Regions from separate parts of the Marinobacter sp. W-8 genome, predicted to be linked through region 2. Evidence: predicted binding sites of a transcription regulator. Region 2 holds the regulator's gene; each other region holds the start of a gene.
The links. Region 2 encodes sigma-54, which starts transcription at its own class of promoters, with help from an activator protein. Its sites were predicted from a motif close to ANTGGCATNNANNTTGCTNT; they were not measured.
Positions count from the first base shown of each region.

Region 1: a site for sigma-54 is predicted at 1,138-1,157, ahead of glnA (glutamate--ammonia ligase). Genes of this name have one in related genera too.
Region 3: a site for sigma-54 is predicted at 1,184-1,203, ahead of ACF8YQ_RS01245 (ammonium transporter). Genes of this name have one in related genera too.

Region 1 covers NZ_CP172297.1:605,903-608,176, reverse strand. Annotated here, with positions in the region: gene typA (translational GTPase TypA) at 1-898, opposite strand, end outside; gene glnA (glutamate--ammonia ligase) at 1,291-2,274, shown strand, end outside.
Region 2 covers NZ_CP172297.1:2,635,717-2,637,990, forward strand. Annotated here, with positions in the region: gene lptB (LPS export ABC transporter ATP-binding protein) at 1-438, shown strand, start outside; gene ACF8YQ_RS12205 (RNA polymerase factor sigma-54) at 627-2,156, shown strand; gene hpf (ribosome hibernation promoting factor) at 2,230-2,274, shown strand, end outside.
Region 3 covers NZ_CP172297.1:295,267-297,540, forward strand. Annotated here, with positions in the region: gene ACF8YQ_RS01245 (ammonium transporter) at 1-1,114, opposite strand, end outside; gene ACF8YQ_RS01250 (flagellar motor protein MotB) at 1,344-2,261, opposite strand; gene pomA (flagellar motor protein PomA) at 2,264-2,274, opposite strand, start outside.

The DNA.
Region 1 (2,274 bases), 1.9 Mb from region 2:
GCGCCGGCAGCGCTTCAACGTTAGAGGGATCACACAGGGTATCGGAAATATACAGCTGGTCCAGGCCACTCACACACACAATGTCGCCAGCCTGGGCTTCTTCAACTTCCACACGCTGCAAGCCGGAATGGCCCATGATTTTCAGGATACGGCCGTTGCGCTTCTTGCCGTCGGCACCGATAGCCACCACCGGGGTGTTGGTCTTCACTTTACCGCGCATAATACGACCGATACCGATAACACCCAGGAAGCTGTTGTAGTCCAGCTGGGAGATCTGCATCTGGAACGGGCCGTCCAGATCAACAGAAGGCGCAGGCACGTGGTCAACGATCGACTGGAATACCGCATCCATGTTGTCGTCGAGGTTTTCGTGCTCCATGCCGGCAATGCCATTCAGGGCGCTGGCGTAAACAATCGGGAAGTCCAACTGCTCGTCGGTGGCACCCAGGTTGTCAAACAGATCAAATACCTGGTCCACAACCCAGTCCGGGCGCGCACCCGGGCGGTCAATCTTGTTCACAACCACAATCGGGCGCAGGCCCGCTGCGAAAGCTTTCTGGGTCACGAAACGGGTTTGCGGCATGGGACCATCGATGGAATCCACCACCAGCAGCACACTGTCTACCATGCTCATCACACGCTCTACTTCACCACCAAAGTCGGCGTGGCCCGGGGTGTCTACGATATTGATGTCGTAGTCTTTCCATTTAAGAGCGGTGTTTTTTGCCAGAATGGTAATGCCACGTTCTTTTTCCTGGTCGTTGGAGTCCATTACGCGCTCGTTTTCGAGCTCTTTACGGTCCAGCGTGCCAGACTGGCGCAGCAGCTGGTCAACCAGGGTGGTCTTGCCATGGTCAACGTGGGCAATAATGGCAACGTTTCTAAGCTTATCAATCACAACGGGTATCCTGAAGAAATTAGCGGCGCGCAGTATATCGAAAAGTCCATGGCGATAATATGAAGATTAGCGCCTAATATGTAACCAACTAGGACTTGCACCATAATTATGCGTTATCGGCGAACTCGCACCACTATGGTGCGCCGCAATGGTGCAACAGGCGCTGCCTTCGACCAACAAGCTGCGCCACATTAGCCCGAAAGCCTTGTCGCTGCGCTGTTCTGGCGCAGCCGACAAAAACTGGCAAGCCGATTGCTTATCCCAAAGCAGCCGCATAGTGAGGGTAAGGGCCACAAGCTTCTGGTAAGCTTCCCTGACCTGAAAAAGATCGGGCCTCAGAACACCGAACGATCCGGCACAACGAACATGTAAAACCTTACGGAGCATGCACAATGTCCAAGACGATTGATTTGATCAAAGAACACGAAGTCAAGTGGATTGACCTGCGTTTCACCGACAGCCGCGGTAAAGAGCAGCACGTGACCCTGCCGGCCACCGAGGCGGACGAAGACTTTTTTGCTGACGGCAAGATGTTCGACGGTTCCTCCATTGCCGGCTGGAAAGGCATCAACGAATCCGACATGATCCTGATGCCGGACGACGAAACCGCCGTTCTGGACCCGTTCACCGAAGAAACCACCGTCAACATCACCTGCAACATTGTAGAGCCTTCTACCATGCAGGGTTATGAGCGTGATCCCCGTTCTGTTGCCCGTCGCGCCGAAGAATACCTGAAGTCCACCGGCATTGCCGATGGCGCCCTGTTCGGCCCGGAGCCCGAGTTCTTCGTGTTCGATTCCGTTAAGTGGAACGTCGACATGCAAGGCGCTTCTTACCACATCCACTCTGAAGAAGCGGCGTGGGTTTCCGGTGAAGATTTCGACCGCAACAACATTGGCCACCGCCCGGGCGTAAAAGGCGGCTACTTCCCGGTTCCGCCGGTTGACAGCCTGCACGACCTGCGTGGCGCCATGTGTGCGGCCATGGAATCCATGGGCCTGACCATCGAAGTGCACCACCACGAAGTGGGCACCGCTGGCCAGTGTGAAATCGGTGTTGGCGCCAACACCCTGACCCGCAAGGCAGACGAAGTTCAGATCCTGAAGTACTGCGTGCACAACGTAGCGCACGCCTACGGCAAGACCGCCACCTTCATGCCCAAGCCGGTTGTAGGTGACAACGGTTCCGGTATGCACGTACATATGTCCCTGAGCAAAGACGGCAAGAACCTGTTTGCCGGCGACAGCTACGCAGGCCTGAGCGAAGCGGCTCTGTACTACATCGGTGGCGTGATCAAGCATGCCAAGGCCATCAACGCCTTCACCAACCCGGCCACCAACAGCTACAAGCGTCTGGTTCCGGGTTACGAAGCACCG
Region 2 (2,274 bases):
GACAACATCATGGCCATCCTCGAAACCCGCAAAGGCATGAGTCGGGCGGAACGGGAGGCCAAGCTGGAAGAGTTGCTGGAAGAGTTTCATATTACTCACATCCGTGACAGCGTGGGTATGGCGCTATCCGGCGGCGAACGCCGCAGAGTTGAAATCGCCCGGGCGCTGGCCATGGAGCCCGCGTTTATCCTGCTGGACGAACCCTTCGCGGGCGTAGACCCTATCTCCGTCAGTGACATCAAGCACATTATCCGGCACCTGCGGGATAAAGGTATTGGCGTATTGATTACCGACCATAACGTTCGGGAAACCCTCGACATCTGCGAGAATGCCTACATCGTTTCCGGCGGCCACATCATCGCCTCCGGCAATGCCGAAGCCATTCTGGCAAACCAGCAGGTGAAAGAAGTATATCTGGGTGATGAGTTCCGGCTCTGACCTGATAAAACTGGGTTTATCCGAGGTCTGATTGTTTTGATGATCTGTAGCAAGTAAACTCGGCAAAAAACTTGCTTATACTGTTCACAGACAATGGCAAGTAACCAGCGTACAACATTTTTTTCGGCCTGTGCGCCGGCAAAGCAACAACCGGGATGCCCACGAGTTATGGATCTTGAGCCATGGTTATGAAAGCCTCATTACAGCTTAAGCTGGGCCAGAGTCTGACCATGACGCCCCAGCTGCAGCAGGCCATACGCCTGCTACAGCTTTCTACCCTCGATCTCCAGCAGGAAATCCAGCAGGCGCTGGAATCCAACCCAATGCTGGAAACCTCAGAGGACGATGAGCACGCTGAAGGCGACGAGCGCGAAGAGCACGAGCACAGTGACGCTTCCAGCTCTGAGGCCAACCAGGACGACAGCCACCAGGACGCGAGCCCGGACTGGGACGAAACCGAGAACGGCCCTGACTGGTCGTCCGAGAACGATATTCCGGACAACATTCCCGATGATCTGCCAGTGGATACCGCCTGGGACGACATCTACCAGTCTGCCCCGGCTCCGGCCAGCAAAGGCGAAGACGAGCACGAATCGGATTTCGAAACCCGGAACTCGCCTACCGAAACCCTGCAGGATCACCTTGAGTGGCAGCTGAACCTGACGCCTCTGAGCGAGCGGGATCAGGCCATTGCCCACGCGCTGCTGGATGCTGTGGATGAGCGCGGCTACCTGACGTCTGACATTGAGGACATTCACGCAGGCCTGCTGGACGAAACCGAAGAAGACCCGTTGGAACTGGACGAAGTGGAAGCGGTACTCCACCGCCTGCAACACTTCGACCCGCCAGGCGTGTTCGCTCGGGATCTCCAGGAATGCCTGCTGATTCAGCTCAACCAGCTGCCACCGGATACCCCCTGGCTGCGCCAGGCGAGACTGGTGGTTACCCAGTTCCTGCATCTGCTTGGCAACCGGGACTACGCACAGCTGTTGCGCCGCAGCCGGCTCAAGGAAGACCAGCTGAAACAGGTACTGGCCCTGATCACGAGCCTGAACCCGCGCCCTGGCGATGTCGTGGACCGGGCCGAACCGGATTACGTTATCCCGGACGTTATCGTACGCAAACACGAAGGCCGATGGCGGGTTGAACTCAATCCGGAAATCGCTCCGCGTATCCGGGTGAATGCCAGCTACGCGTCACTGATCCGCCGGGCTGACAGCAGTGCCGATAACACCTACCTGCGCGACCAGCTGCAAGAAGCGAAATGGTTTATCAAGAGCCTGCAAAGCCGTAATGAAACCCTGCTGAAAGTTGCCACCCGCATCGTTGAACACCAGCAAGGGTTCCTGGATCAGGGCGAAGAAGCCATGAAGCCTCTGATCCTGTCTGACATTGCCCAGGCGGTGGAAATGCACGAGTCCACGATTTCCCGGGTTACCACCCAGAAGTACATGCACACGCCCCGCGGTATTTTCGAGCTGAAGTACTTTTTCTCCAGCCACGTCAGCACCGCCGAGGGCGGCGAATGCTCGTCTACAGCCATCCGGGCAATGATCAAGAAGCTGATTGCCGAGGAAACCCCGAAAAAGCCATTGAGCGATAGCAAAATTGCAGCCATGCTAGGGGAACAGGGAATCAACGTGGCGCGGCGTACCGTGGCCAAATACCGGGAGGCCATGCATATTCCTCCCTCGAACGAACGAAAACGCCTGGTTTAAACTTTCGCTGGTGCAAGATGCACTGGCATGCAAGCCGGCAAGCACGCCGGCAGTATGACAACAGGAGACGCCTATGCAACTCAACATTTCAGGCCATCACGTAGAACTGACTCCCGCT
Region 3 (2,274 bases), 1.6 Mb from region 2:
TGGCACCGTAAACGATGAGCCCGCCGGCAAAGGCCACGATCACACCGGCCACCGAGCCAATAATCTGCGACATCAGGCTGACGCCACCCAGGCCCCCGAGCGCTTCCTGGCCAAAGATACCGCAGGCAATGGCGCCCCAGACACCGCATACGCCATGCAGGGGCCAGACACCCAGAACATCATCCAACCGCTCGATTTTCGCCTGTGCCCACTCGAACAGGTAGACAAAGATGGCGCCGGCCACGCCCCCGGTAATCAGGGCGCCGACGGGGTGCATCAGGTCTGAGCCGGCGCACACCGCCACCAGTCCGGCCAGCGGACCATTGTGAATGAAGCCAGGGTCTTTGCGGCCGAGCAGCATGGAAACCAGAATACCCCCCACCATGGCCATCAGACTGTTGACCGCAACCAGGCCACTGATGCCGTCCAGAGTCTGGGCCGACATGACGTTAAAGCCAAACCAGCCCACGGTCAGAATCCAGGCGCCGAGGGCGAGAAACGGAATGTTGGAAGGGGCAAAGGCCACGACCCGACCGTTGCGATAGCGACCGGTGCGGGCGCCGAGCAGCAGCACCGCAGCGAGAGCAATCCAGCCACCGACAGCATGCACCACAACGGAGCCGGCGAAATCATGGAAGGATGCACCAAACTGGTTCTCCAGCCAGGCCTGGAAACCAAAGTTCCCGTTCCAGATCAGGCCCTCAAAGAAAGGATAGACGAAGGCCACGATCAGGCCCGAGGCAATCAGCATGGGGTAGAAGCGGGCACGCTCTGCGATACCGCCGGAAACGATCGCCGGAATGGCCGCGGCGAAGGTCATCAGGAAGAAAAATTTGACCAGTTCATAGCCGTTGGCGGAGGTGAGTTCCGCGGCGCCATTGAGAAAGTGCCCACCATAGGCGATGTAGTAGCCGATGAAAAAATAGGCGACTGCGGATATGCCGAAGTCGGTCATGATTTTAACCAGGGCATTGACCTGATTTTTGTGGCGAACTGTGCCCACTTCCAGGAACGCAAAGCCGGCGTGCATGGCCAGCACCATAATGGCGCCAATCAGAATGAAGAGCGTGTTGGCGCTCTCGGTCAGGGTGTGTACGGCACTCGTGATGTCCACGGGTTTTTCTCCTGAGTGTTTTGATTACGCGGCTTCTGATGAGCCGTTGTGCATTGTTGGGGTGCGACTTAAGCAAGTGCTGTTCCAAAACAATGCATATCAAGTACTGCAGGGGGGTTGGAGAACCTGAGGGCGCCGAGGGAGGTATTTATCTGCGTCAAAGTGCACCAGAGGCGTGCGCATCAAGGGCTTGTGCACCAATCTGGATAGGGCGCGAGGCAAGGTTTTACTACCAGGTAATCTCGCTGGGCGTATCCCGACCGGGCTCAATGCCAATAATGGCTTCTTGCGACTCGCTTTCGGAACGAATCAGCTCGCGAAGGCGCAGTTCCTGCTCTTCCATGGGCTCTGACAGATCGATAACGATTTCAACCCGCCGGTTCTTGGCTCGGTTTTCCGGCGAGGTGTTGGGTACCCGTGGTTCGGTGTCGGCCAGACCGGTCACCCGGATGCGGTCCGGAGTCACCTGCTCCCGAGCCAGCAGAACATTAGCCACCGCGGCGGCGCGGGCTGCGGACAGGTCCCAGTTGCTGTAGAAACGTTCGGTGCGGATGGGCACGTTATCGGTATGGCCTTCAATGGCGAGGTCGCCGGGCATGTCGGCCAGAACCTCCGCCATATCCAGCAGCAGGCCCTCGAACTCCCAGGTTAGTTGGGCTGAACCTGAGGCAAACGAGCCCTTCTCCTCAATGCGAATGATGATGCGGCGCTGATCTTCCGAGACGTTGATCCGGCCATCCATAATAGCCGGTTCCAGCACTTCAAGAATCCGGGCCATGTTGGCGTCCATCTGTTCCTGGATGGATTCCTCAATGGCTTTCTCTTCGGGGCTTTTCAGAGTCTGGATTTCGGGCTGTACGTCGGTGGTGGTCTGTTTGACTTCATTGACCACCGTGGGCTCTGGCGGCGCCGGCGAAAACTTGTCGAAGATCGGGCTGGTGCCCTGAGGGATCTCAAGCGCAGGCACTTCCCGCTGCACCCCGAAGGCCTTGGAGAGTTCACCGGCGATCTGTTTGAACTTCTGGGCGTCGATTTCCGAAAACGACAGGAGCAATACGAAAAAGCACATCAGCAGCGACATCAGGTCGGCAAATGTGACAACCCACGCAGGAATCCCGGGCTTTTCCTCTTCTGGCAAATCATCCATGTTTAACCGCCTG